Regions from separate parts of the Sulfoacidibacillus ferrooxidans genome, predicted to be linked through region 1. Evidence: riboswitches for the same ligand, from Rfam matches in the RefSeq annotation. Region 1 holds a riboswitch; each other region holds the start of a gene.
What was found. A riboswitch is a leader RNA that binds a small molecule or an ion and turns the genes downstream of it on or off. The one in region 1 is predicted to bind cyclic di-GMP.
Positions count from the first base shown of each region.

Region 1 (4,297 bases):
CGTTAAATAGTCGTTGAGCGTTATTCCAAATTCGGCTCATTTGTTCTGATGCCTCCAAAGTCTAGTGGGAATGAGCTTTGCTTAGTGTGCACATTCCCACCTTCATCTTCTGTATATACATAGGCACAGTCTCCGTCAATGGCTACATAGCGAAGTGCAGCATCTCCCGTACACTCGCGCAAGATGGGAACGTCGCGATCTAATGCTAAACGGACTAGTGAAGCAAGGGAATCAAGTGTAATGACAAAGGAATGGCCAAAATTCACAGTTTGGCTAAGATGAAAGATGCGATCGCGATGGCGTTTTTCCAATCGTTCCGATGGTTTTGATCCTATGCCTACTTGCAATTTGCGATATGGCCATAGTAAGATAAGAAGGGCTACCAAGAGTATTCCAAACAGAGATCCTAACCCTGTCCTTGCAAGGGGGATAGGGAGTGTCCAACCAAAGAGGTGAAATGTGTTTGGAGTTATGGAAGAGAGGGTGAAGGAGACAGGTATACTATTGGTCAGTGAACTCTGTACTTCTAACTCCTGGCCATTTTCCTGAAAAGAGAGTCCTGACACAGTGGGAATTTGTTCTGTCTGTCTATTGTAAGTCACTTCTCCCGCGATTTGTGGATCAAGTGTAATGGTGTAACTATCTGGGCTTATTTGTAATGCTTTTGTCATGTTGCTTGTAAACTCATTGATGGTAGCGAGGTTGATGGTGTAGGTTTCATTCCATAGAGTCCCACTTTTTTCATGAGTAACGATGGTTTGGGTGGATGCCACTGGGTAATCTTTTTCCCACATGTTTGGAGCGATGAGGCGTATGATGGGTGTTGAACTTAGATGTAGCGTCATCGGTTGATTGGCTAAGAAATTCATTTGCTCATGAATGACGAGTTGGCGCGTGATTGCAGTGAAGATAGTTCCATTTCCTGTGGTTGCACCTCCTTTAGGCAAAAGGGGATTGGGGGATTCGATTGGTTGATAGGAAAAAGATGTGGTGAGATTACCACTTACTTGGTTATCATTTTGAATCTGCATGGGTTGAGTCAGCACCATCGACCATTCCGTGGCTGTTGTAATGCATAAGGCAGTTACTACTGTAATGGCAATGATATATGGCCACTTACGCTTTCCCTTTATCTTTCTTCTCATCTGAACACCCTTCTTTCTAAGACAAAATTCTATAGGAATATGTGATCGTCGCTCCTCCGCCCAGCCAGGAGAAGGTAAAGGTTAGTGGTATCGATGTGGGCACGGATGCATTTGGATAGAGAATGTGTACTTTGAAATTTTCCTGTGTATTTGGATAAATGGTAGGTTGTGTCATTAACTGTACAGTAAAATTCGTATCTGCAGGTGCACTTACGCTCTCTATGCTTATATTTTGCAGCTGGTGATTGTTCACCATAAAGGTAATTGTAGCGTGATATGGGGGCGAAGAAGTAGATGATGGCTCCGCTGTTTTAGCAGAGGCAGACTGAGTGTATGCCTTAGTATTTGATGTAGAAGAAGTCACGGGCACAGTAGGATACAGAGTGATCGTATACGGATCATATGATGGCGTGACTGTTGGCTGTTTTGGTTGTGTCGTATCTGCAGTGATCGTGGGTGTTGTGATTAACGCATCTCTTCCACGAACGATAGAAACGAGATTTTGTGATTGGACACTTGCTATACTATAGCTCGTGCTTTGTTGCAGTATGGCTAATCCGACGACGCTACATAGACTTAATGTTACCAGGTATACACCTTTCACATACATCCCCCCGTCATACAAGACGATCTCTCTTTATCAACACAAAAAGACCCGAGTTCATAACTGGGTCGGTTGCGCCACTTGCTCCATGTAATCTCAGGCGCCCACATCAGATTACACTTCATTGCTTCCCTATATATGTAGTCAATCACATACCATACTGTATTCATCAAATGTCCACTTTTGCCTAGTCAAAATATATTTCTTTTGAAGGTATAAACTGGTGTAGTCGGTAATCGACTACACCAGTTTGACCGCTTATGGAGTGGGTCTTGTAGATGTAAGTAGGAGGGATTCGCTTATGCTGATGGTTGACTGATAATTGCAGGTGATGCAGGTGGTGCAGGTGGTGCAGGTGGTGCAGGTGGTACAGGTGGTACAGGTGGTACATTGTTATTGCCAATTGCAGCAGATGTGCCAACAACAGCGCCAACATAGATGCTACTTTCTAAAGCAGATGAAGTAACTGGCATGTCTCCTATGTTGATGTCCACATCTACCCATTCAGATTGACCACTACTTAGAGGCTGTAGTGCTACACTTGAGCCATTCGTCCATGTTTCAGTTGGTCCACTATTATTTTGGTTCATTGGTATTGGCTTTAGTAAATTCCAATTCGCATTTTTAGATAGCTCTAACAATGAATTTGGACCGTTTAGTACTGACATAGCTGGATTTGCAGTTGAAGCAGTAGATGAGGCTATATAAGTAGAAACCGCGCCTGTGCTTTGGCTGAATGCTTGGCTATATGCTTGGCTGATGTAGGGAGTAATTGTTTGACTGGTGTTATTGGTAATTTCAAATAAATGTCTCCATACGTACGATGAGTTTGGCTGTAAACCGAAGGAGCTCCCATTACCGTTATCAAAGTTAAATACAAGACTACCATTTTTATCCGATACTGTATTATCTGCGTTGGAAGAATTGGTACCAGGTTTTAGCGCTAATAATGCAGCGCTGGTATCAACAACACTGAGTGTTGACTGATTTTCTACGCTTGCAGTGCTGTATGAATAGCCTGCCATCAAGCTTGCTAGACCGAGTGCCGATCCTACTAGTACAAAACTACGTGTCATTCTGGGACGAATCACTGTAACCCCTCCGATAGTTTCTCTATTTGCTTGCGATGTCATTGTACGATGGATTAAAGCTGGATCTCGCACCGCATCAGTCTACTCTTTGCTTATTCATTTGCACCATACAGATACTCCTTTCGTACCATAGGGACTACTTCATTTGGCTACTTTTATCAGCCGTGTGCCTGACTGTGATGGGGTATACATATGATGATCTCTATAAAGAGAGTGGACTTTTTCTGGGAGGGTGTTCAATGCGTAGTGTGCGAGTGGTCGTGAAAGGGGTTCTTTTGGTTATTGCTTTATTGTTGATGGTGGCAGGAACGGGGACGTTTCTTCGTCATAAACCATTTCTACTGGAGGTAGAACGAACCAATAGTATGTATCCCCTTTTGCAACGTGGATACGTTGTATTACTTGTTCCTGTGACGTTACACACACAGCTTCATATCGGTGAGATTATCATGTATCATCCTCCTGTTGGTCCACTGTCTAAAGAGGGATTTATCGTTCATCGATTAGTAGGTGGCAATGCGAGAATGGGTTATATCACAAAGGGTGATCACAACTTGCTTTCTGATCAAGCGGCGATGCAAGCACCTCCTGTTCAACCAGCGTGGATTGTTAATCGAGTGGTGACAATCGGTGGGCGTCCGCTTGCTATACCGCTTGTGGGGTATCCAACATTGTGGTTGCAATCAGGTGCTGCCAAAAGGTTTTACTTTGTACCTATTATAGGTGCTCTTGTCGCGATTATTGTATCTACCGGAGGTATTCGCAAAAGGGAACGGCACAGGCGTTCACGGCGGTTGCGTCGTTATCAGGGATCTATTTTTTTGCTGAGTGGATTGACTCTGATGTTGATGATGGCGGCAATTATTATCAATTCATCTCAGACTGACGAAATTCCTTATGTCGTTTCATTGCATCAAAATGGTGTTTTAAATGGTGGCGGGGTGGGGATTGTGCGCAAAGGCACGGTCATTCATCGTCCACTAGCAACGCTCAATAACTTTAGTGATTATCCATCTGTTGCAACCATAACGGCAGAGGATCCACAATTGGTTTTTTCGGAAACGCAAGTGTGGTTACCTCCGCATGCGACAGCAACTCCAACGCTTACTTTAGATGCTAAGCACTTGGGATTCTATAAAAGTATAGTGCATATAGGCATTTTTCCGGGCATTTTGCCAGCTTCATGGATTGGATGGATTGCACATAGAAATTATTGGCTGGCCGTTGTTGCTGTTTCATGTATACCTGGATTACCCTTCTTTATTTTCCCATTACTGCACAGCCGTATACGGCGCAACTCAATGCAACGTGTGAGGCGTTTGATCTTTGGATAAAACGGCGCATGATCGTTATAGTGGCTACTAGTTCCATGGTATAGTAGATTTATTATTGGATAATTGGTGCGTCACGAATTCGTTCTAAGGGGTGCACGATGAAGATTGTAGTGACTGGCGGAG
Region 1 covers NZ_JALBUF010000004.1:182,352-186,648, forward strand. The annotation lists gene MM817_RS08485 (sensor histidine kinase) at 1-40, opposite strand, end outside; gene MM817_RS08490 (DUF5305 family protein) at 21-1,145, opposite strand; gene MM817_RS08495 (hypothetical protein) at 1,162-1,749, opposite strand; cyclic di-GMP riboswitch class II at 1,808-1,890, opposite strand; gene MM817_RS08500 (hypothetical protein) at 2,049-2,840, opposite strand; gene MM817_RS08505 (S26 family signal peptidase) at 3,080-4,174, shown strand; gene MM817_RS16940 (dTDP-4-dehydrorhamnose 3,5-epimerase family protein) at 4,273-4,297, shown strand, end outside.

Region 2 (4,297 bases), on a different contig from region 1:
CGTAAATTAGAGATAAAAGAAAGTCCTCCTGCACCAATATCGTGAATTAACACTTCTGAATAACCAATGTGCAATAAACGTCCTCTAATTGAGGATACTGTCATCGTTGCAATTATGGGATAATTCGGGGTCACTCTAAAATATTGTCTTCGATTCACTTGGTCATTGTAGTTGCTGACTTCTGTTACTTTCATCACTTCGTTGATTAAAAGTTGATCAAATTGATCCGCTGGCAATGGTCGACTAAACAGATAACCTTGAATTTCATCGCACTGTTCTTCACGCAATAAATCCCATTCATGAGATGATTCAACACCTTCTGCAATAACACTAAGATTTAATCCATGAGCAAGTTTAATAATGGAACGAACAATCTCTAACGTAGTCGAATTATCTGATATTTTTTGAATAAAAGACTTATCAATTTTTAATCCGTCTAATTCTAGTTGATTCAACCAACTTAATGATGAGTAACCTGTCCCAAAATCATCAAAAAGTACTTGAATTCCCATTGCCCGTAATTCCTTCACAGCATGGTATACAACTAACCCGCTTGGCAACAGACTAGATTCTGTAATTTCAATTTCCAAAAAATTCACATCAACTTTTGTTTCTTGTACAATTCGCTTGACTGTATCCACAATATCACTATGCAAAAACTGGTGAATAGAAAAGTTGACAGAGAGTCTTACATGCAATCCTTTATCCAACCATTCTTTTAATTTGAAACAAGCAGTTCTCAATACCCATTCACCAAGAGGAGTTATCAGTCCATTTTCTTCTGCAATAGATATGAAGTCGTCTGGGGATACAAGTCCCCATTCTTCATGCTCCCAACGAATCAATGCTTCTGCTCCTACAATACGACCATTTCGTCCATCGACACGTGGTTGATAATAGAGAACAAACTGGTTTTTTTGCATTGCATTACGAAAGTCATTTGATAGAAAAAACCGTTTATATGATTGTGTATTTAAAGACGCTGTATAAAAATTATACGTGTTTTTATTACTTTCTTTTGTTCTAGAGAGTGCCATTCCTGCATTTTTAAACAATGTGTCACTATCTTGTCCATCATCTGGATATAGAGAGATGCCAATGCTTGCTGTAACAAACAGATTGAACTCATCAATTTCAAATGATGATTTAAAGGATTCCGTAATCTTATCCGCTGTTTCTAAGACAAAAGTTGCATGGGTATAATCTATTAAAATAAATGAAAATTCATCCCCACTTAACCGATAAAAATAGATGTCATTTGAAACAGCAGCGCGTAGTCGATGAGTCAATGCCTTTAATAATTTATCTCCAATCATATGCCCCAATGTGTCATTAATCTTTTTGAAATGGTCTATATCTAAACGCATAACTGCCATATTGACATTTGTTTCTTTCACGCGATGAACCATAAGTTGTAAGTCTTCTACAAATTTTTTTCTGTTTGGCAAACCCGTTATATAATCATAGTAAGATTGATGCACCATCAAATTTTGTACACGTTTAATATCTGTTACATCTCGTAAAGTAGCGATAACCATCCCAGGTTCATCACTTAACTGTCTAAATGTAATGGAACAATGACACCATTCTCCGTTCTGGTGCTTCATACGTACATCGATGCTTACATATGTTTCAGATAATTGATGAACTTCACGCATCTTCTCTTGCAAACTCTCTACATCATCAGCATGTACGATATCCCACATTGAAAACCGCAAATCACTCAGCCGATAACCTAATACATTTCGAATCGAAGAACTAATGTAAGTGATTTCAAGGGTATTTGAAAAAATCGCAAATACATCAGATGAACTATCTATCATCTTCATTAATCTCTTTTCATCAAGAGAGGGTTCATTGATGATGTCAGATAAATCTTGAGTAGCTACTACCTGTTGTCCATTGACATGAGAAGCTTCATATTGGCTTGACATAAAGTACTCTTTTATTTTTTTAATCATGGAAAAAGTACACCTCCATTATGATCTTCTACTCAGTTTGACGATTAATGATATCTAAACTTACTTTGCACCCCCTTTTATACCTTGCTATCGTACCAATTAAATAGTATCGAAAAAGGCGATCTCTATTAATAAGAGAGTCGCCTTTGCACGATAAAAGTGTAAGTGGCAACCCGGCGATCATAGGTTTATACCCGTAGACCCGTAGCTTTGCGTCCCAGTGTTTCCACTGGTTTGCCTTGAGACACAATCATTTTATATATTCAGTGATATTTAAGAAGTAGTCAATGTGAATGCTTATCTAGCACTCTCCAATACATATATTTTAATTCGTTATTCGACATATTTCAAGGTTTTTCGACATATTTATGGAAGTAAGCCTAGAGATCCAACAAAAATACGAGGTAAAAGATTTTGTGAGACCTTCTCAACAAATTCTTTTACCTCGTATGAGAGTAAAGATTACAATGATCAATTCAGCAAATAATTAGGAGTTTGTATTTGCACTTGAACTTCCTGTTACTGTGACAGTTGCTGTGCCTGATGTACTTGACGTTCCCGTTGTATCACTAGTACCAGTAGAACCTGCTGCGCTTGTAGTACTAGCTGTAGATGTCCCGCTATCTGTTGAAGTACTGCTTGTAGATGTTGAAGTTTGATCTGCTTCGTTTAATTTTTGTGTCCAATGATCCAGCGTATCAATATAATGTTGTGCTTTTTGCTTGAATTGGTGAAGGCGACCATCTAATAAATGACTAAATGCGTGACTAGGGATAGGTAAGTTCACATTTAATTGCGAGAAAGAAGAAATGAATTGCTCCATTTGTCCATACTGTTCACCTGCACGAAAAGTTGCTTTTTCACTGAACCATATCATAGCGGATAAATGGTGCGACTGATCTTGATAATCTTTTTGATCATTTTTCATTTTTTTTGCATCATGCGAAATGTGATCTAATGCCTTTAACACTTGGGATGGAGAGGCCCCATTTTGCATAGATGTAATTAAACTTTGCAATGCAGCAATTATGCTGACATCTCCTTGCGACATACTTGTAGTGCTAGAACTATCTGTACTTTGATCATCACTTGTGGTGGTTGACGACGTTAATGAACCACTAGCCAATGCAGCTTTTGCCTGAGACAACGCTGTGTCATATTGCTGTTTAGCTGTAGCCACTTGAGCCTCATAGTTTGTCACCATCTGCAATGCAGTTGTTTCAGACATTTGATCTTGATTCTGATCATCAGATTTTGAAAATGAGAAAGAGGTTGAGAAGTGTCCATGATTATCTTGATTTCCATGTTGACCATGTGAATCAGCAAATGCGGCAATAGGACTCATCAGTAATCCAGTCATCGTTAATGCCATAAATGCAAACGTAGCTTTTTGCGGTTTTTTCATTTTAAAATCCCCCTTTTATCTTTTGAAACCAATATAAAACAAGCTCTTTCGGCGGTTCAGCCACCATAGTCTTGCGACTTTAGGTCTGGAACTTTGCGGCCCTGATTTTCATCAGGTGTGCCATTATCGTGATGCTTGTTATTTAAAATATACTTATCAAAATATGATAGATTTGTCTATTCATTTTTTTCACTCCTTTCCGATCTAAGATTCTCACTACTTTCTATCAAATAGTGAGTCTATTTTTGTTTTACAAGGAATATGTACCTATTACTAAGTTAATTCACTTTAAGTAGAAATGTAGGTGTAGTGAAATGCCCATCGGTTTTGCTCTTTTATTAACAAGTGTTCAACTTGTAGTTCAAGCGATGCTAGGACAGGTTTACCCAGATTGGACACTCACAAATACAGAGCACAGAATTACTCAAACCCTTGATGAAGAATTCTCCTCCTACCAACTTGGTCCAATCGCAGTAGATGTCCCCAAAACATGGGTAAAGACAGAAATGGGCGGTTACGGTGACTGGATTGGCACTACTTTTATCAATCCAAAACACCCGCTTGAAAGAGAAATTATTGTTGAATCTGATTGTGTAGGTTGCATTACTCATATGCAACAGCATCCTGAGTGGCTAATAAATTTACTGCCCAGTCAGAATCTAACACATATTCATAGATTACGAGACAAACATGCTGTGACGTTTGCTTTAGTTGCTTCTAACATAGACCCTTATACAGGTGCCGGAATTCTTGCCTTGACGACTAATAATACAGGATATGGGTATGTGGAAATCTTTCTGCCCACTACAGACCACAAAACCATGTCACAAGTGATTACTAGTTTCCATATAACTTCAAGCTCTTTCGTCTAAAAAGAAAAATTGCTTTCACAATATCATATATTCGAAGGTTATCTTCATTTTATGGGGGG
Region 2 covers NZ_JALBUF010000007.1:47,199-51,495, reverse strand. The annotation lists gene MM817_RS11065 (EAL domain-containing protein) at 1-1,934, opposite strand, end outside; cyclic di-GMP riboswitch class I at 2,126-2,210, opposite strand; gene MM817_RS11060 (hypothetical protein) at 2,449-3,366, opposite strand; cyclic di-GMP riboswitch class I at 3,414-3,498, opposite strand; gene MM817_RS11055 (hypothetical protein) at 3,681-4,238, shown strand.
Region 2: it holds a riboswitch for cyclic di-GMP, as region 1 does, so the genes downstream of both, MM817_RS11065 (EAL domain-containing protein) here and MM817_RS08495 (hypothetical protein) in region 1, are expected to answer to the same signal.

Region 3 (4,297 bases), on a different contig from region 1:
GATCTGTCACCCTAATGAAAGCGCATATGCATCTCATGTGCTATCTCATGCGTTGGATTGGCCTGTTCCCATCGTTATGATTAATGAGGAACGTTGTATGATAGAAGCAAATGCAGCATGGTGTAATTTATATGGCACAACAAAGGAAGATATCTTGGGCCAATCCATCGAGTGTGTCTCAAGTGGATACACGGATAATGAAGTTTATAGAAAGTTACATGACGACCTTGAAACCAGTGGGATCAGTTTTGGAGTATTGATCAATCGACATGTACGTTCCCATGAAGTGATCATGGTTGCTCATACGACATTGCGCATGCCACAAATTGATGGGAGATATCACTACCTTTCCATCCAACAATCACTAGAGTCGCTGGAGGAACAAGCTACTTTATCTATTGGCATGCAAAATACGTATGAGGGAGTTTTCTTAGCGACATTGGCTCGCGTAGCAGAGTGGGATGATCCAGATTTACTGCAACACGTCCATCGCGTTAGTGACTATGTGCGCTGGATTGCTACTCTTGCCGCTGATGAGGGATATATTAGTTTGAGTGATGTGGAGATGTTATCGATTGCTAGTGTAACTCACGATTTAGGTAAAGCTGGTATTTCGGATCTCATTTTGCGTAAACCGGGGAAACTCACGAAAACAGAGTTTGAACAAATTAAACAGCATCCGATGATTGGAAAAGCGATGCTTGATACAGTGATTCAACAACTTGCACTGTTTCACCCTTCTCATTCTCGCGCCTTGGTATATGCGCTAGAAATCAGTCAAACGCATCATGAACATTGGGACGGCAACGGGTATCCGCAAGGGCTTACTGGAGATACCATCCCCATTTCAGGGCGAATCGCAGCCCTTGCTGATGTGACTGATGCATTGCTGAGCAAACGTAGCTATAAGCGCGCATGGTTGGATTACGAAGTCAAAGACTATATCCAGCAACAGCGTGCAAAACAGTTCGATCCAAACTTAGTGGACTTAGTGATTGATCATTGGACGAGCCATCCTCATCGTTTTAGCTACGAAAATAAGTAAGGACAACATAGAAAGGCTTTATCCGAAGATCAAAAGATACTCTATCCATCATAGAGTATCTTTTGATGCTATAGGATTTCATGGACAACGATAGAACATGGTAAGGATGGCTTTCCGTAAGATTCCAGACATAAATGAACACACTCCTACAGCGCTGGACCCATGATCATCCATTACCAGAACAGTTGTATACCCCACACCTGAATGAACGCATACCGACTCTTCATATATTCGGTGATCTGTAACGTTACCTGTCCTCTCATCGTACAATCAATCTACGTTTATATTCCGAAAATAAATGTGTTGTAATTGTATGATTACTGGCATAAATTATGTAGAAAAACCTTGAAAAATGTCGAATAACGGATTAAAATATACGTAGTGGAAAGTGCTAGTTAAGCATTACCCTACATGATATATATTATTCGTTGCAGAGATAAAATAATTGTGTCTCAAGGCAAACCAGTGAAAACACTGGGACGCAAAGCTACGGGTCTACGGGAATCATCCTATGATCGCCGGGTTGCCACTCATATTTTGATTGTGAAAAAGGCGACCCTCTTATACTTAGAGATCGCCTTTTAGTATTTCCTGATTCATTCGTTAATAAGGCATAGAAGGGGGGAAAATAAGTCTAGACATCGTCATTCCCAAACAGAGTAGAAGATCATAATGGAGGTGTACTTTTCATGATGGAAAAAACAAAAGAGTGCTATATGCCCAACCAATACGATGCTTCTCATGTCAAGATACACCAGGTAGTAGCCACTCAAGAAGTATCTGACATCATACAGGAAGGATTCTTAGATGAAAAGAGATTACTGGAAATCATAGATAGTTCCTCGGATATTTTTGCTATTTTTTCAACTGCGTTTGACATCAAGTATATTAGTTCTTCGATACGCCATGTATTAGGTTATCCTTTGGGTGATGGGGAGTTCTCCATATGGGATATCGTACATGCTGATGATGTAGAGAGTTTGCAAGAGAAGATATATGAAGTTCGTCAAGTGCCTGAAACCTATGTAAGCATGGATGTACGTATAAAGCATCAACATGGAGAATGGTGTCATTATGCCATGACATTAAAACAGTTACGTGATGAACCTGAGATGATCATCGCTACGTTACGTGATGTAACCGATATTCAACGTATAAAAGATTTGATGATGCATCAATCGTACTATGATGACATAACGAAACTTCCTAATAGGAGAAAGTTTATAGAAGACTTACAACTTATGGTTCATCATGTTAAAGAGAACAAGGTAAATATGGCAGTGATGCGATTGGATATCGATGACTTCAAGAAAATCAATGACACGTTAGGCCATGGTATTGGAGATCAGTTATTACAGGCATTGACTCATCAACTACGTTATGTTGTTTCTCATGACGTGTACTTTTATCGGTTAAGCGGAGATGAATTTTCATTTATTTTACTGGACTATACGCATGCAACCTTTGTAGTAGACATGGCGGATAAAATTTGCGAAATATTTAAATTATCATTCCAGGTTGATGAGTTCAATCTGTTTGTTACCGCTAGTATTGGCATCTCTCTCTATCCAGAGGATGGACTCGATGGCGAAACATTATTTCAACATGCAGGAATGGCACTCTCTCGAACCAAAGATACCCATAAAAATACGTATCATTTTTATACAGCTTCCTTAAATACACAAGCGTATAAACGTTTTTTTCTTTCGAATGACTTCCGAACGGCCATGCAAAAAAACCAATTTGTTCTCTATTATCAACCTCGTGTCGATGGACAAAATGGTCAGATTGTTGGAGCAGAAGCATTGATTCGTTGGGAGCACGAAGAATGGGGACTTGTCTCCCCTGACGACTTCATATCTATTGCGGAAGAAAATGGACTCATCACGCGCCTTGGCGAATGGGTATTGAAAAGTGCCTGTATCCAATTAAAAGAATGGTTGGATAAGGGAATTCACCTACAACTATCTGTCAATGTTTCTATTCATCAATTTTTACATAGTGATATTGTGGAAACGATGAAGCACATTGTACAAGAAACGAAGGTTGATCCGCATTTTTTGGAAATTGAAATTACAGAGTCCAGTCTATTGCCAAGTGGACTCGTTGTGAGTCGTGCTGTGAAGGAATTACGCGCAATGGGAATTCAAGTACTTTTTGATGATTTTGGAACTGGGTACTCATCATTAAGTTGGTTACATCAAGTAGAACTAGATGGATTAAAAATTGATAAGTCTTTTATTCAAAAAATATCAGACCACTCGACAACGTTAGAGATTGTTCGCTCCATTATTACACTTGCCCATGAGTTACATCTTCGTGTTATTGCAGAAGGTGTTGAGTCATCTCATGAATGGGACCTCTTGCGAAAGGAACAATGCGATGAAATTCAAGGATATCTATTTAGTCGACCCTTACCTGCGGATCAATTCGATCAGTTTGTCATTCATGAAGGGATAAGAGTACAAGAAGTCAATGATGGTAAGGTAAATCAAAGACAATATTTTAGAGTCGCTCCCCTACATCCCATCATAGGATCGATGACCATAGACTCGATTAGAGGACGTGTGCTGCATATTGGTTATACAGAAGTGTTAATTCATGATATTGGAGCAGGGGGATTATCTTTCATCTCCAATGTACGTTTCGCATCGATGAGCGAGGTTGTCCTTAGGTTTAAGGTTTGGGTGTTGAATCAGTGCATGGAATGGAGTGGTAAAATTGCATGGAGCAATGAATTACCTGGTACCATTTTTACGTATGGCATTCAATTTATGATGTCTGAAAAAAATCAGAAAAAGTTAATGCAAGATGTACATGAATTAGCTATTCAATTACAAACGAGTAGTGAGCGAATGGGTGACATGAGATTTTTCACTGAAAATATCGATTCATTTTTTATATCGTAAGTGAAAGCGAGTAACCTATCGTTGATTAGTTAGTTGTTTTTTACGAAAATGGCTTTTGAAGATAAAAAACTTCGCGCAAAGCGCAGTGCGGACTTGGCTATGTATCATGAAAATCAAAAAGAACTGCTGCTTTCTTCGCACGGTATCTTCTACGGATGTTTCGATAACTTTAAATTGCTGATGGGACCTCAGCTTCCATTACTCGCAGAAATCAAGCTGTCTTCTTCGAAGTAAAACAGTTCCATCATAGGTGAGGTCAATCAACAACCAGAATATAACGGCACACGCGTAGTACATTTAATTAGTGAGGAACGATCATGGATTCTTACTGAACACCCAACCA
Region 3 covers NZ_JALBUF010000020.1:22,631-26,927, forward strand. The annotation lists gene MM817_RS14760 (diguanylate cyclase domain-containing protein) at 1-1,045, shown strand, start outside; cyclic di-GMP riboswitch class I at 1,492-1,576, shown strand; gene MM817_RS14765 (putative bifunctional diguanylate cyclase/phosphodiesterase) at 1,735-3,954, shown strand.
Region 3: it holds a riboswitch for cyclic di-GMP, as region 1 does, so the genes downstream of both, MM817_RS14765 (putative bifunctional diguanylate cyclase/phosphodiesterase) here and MM817_RS08495 (hypothetical protein) in region 1, are expected to answer to the same signal.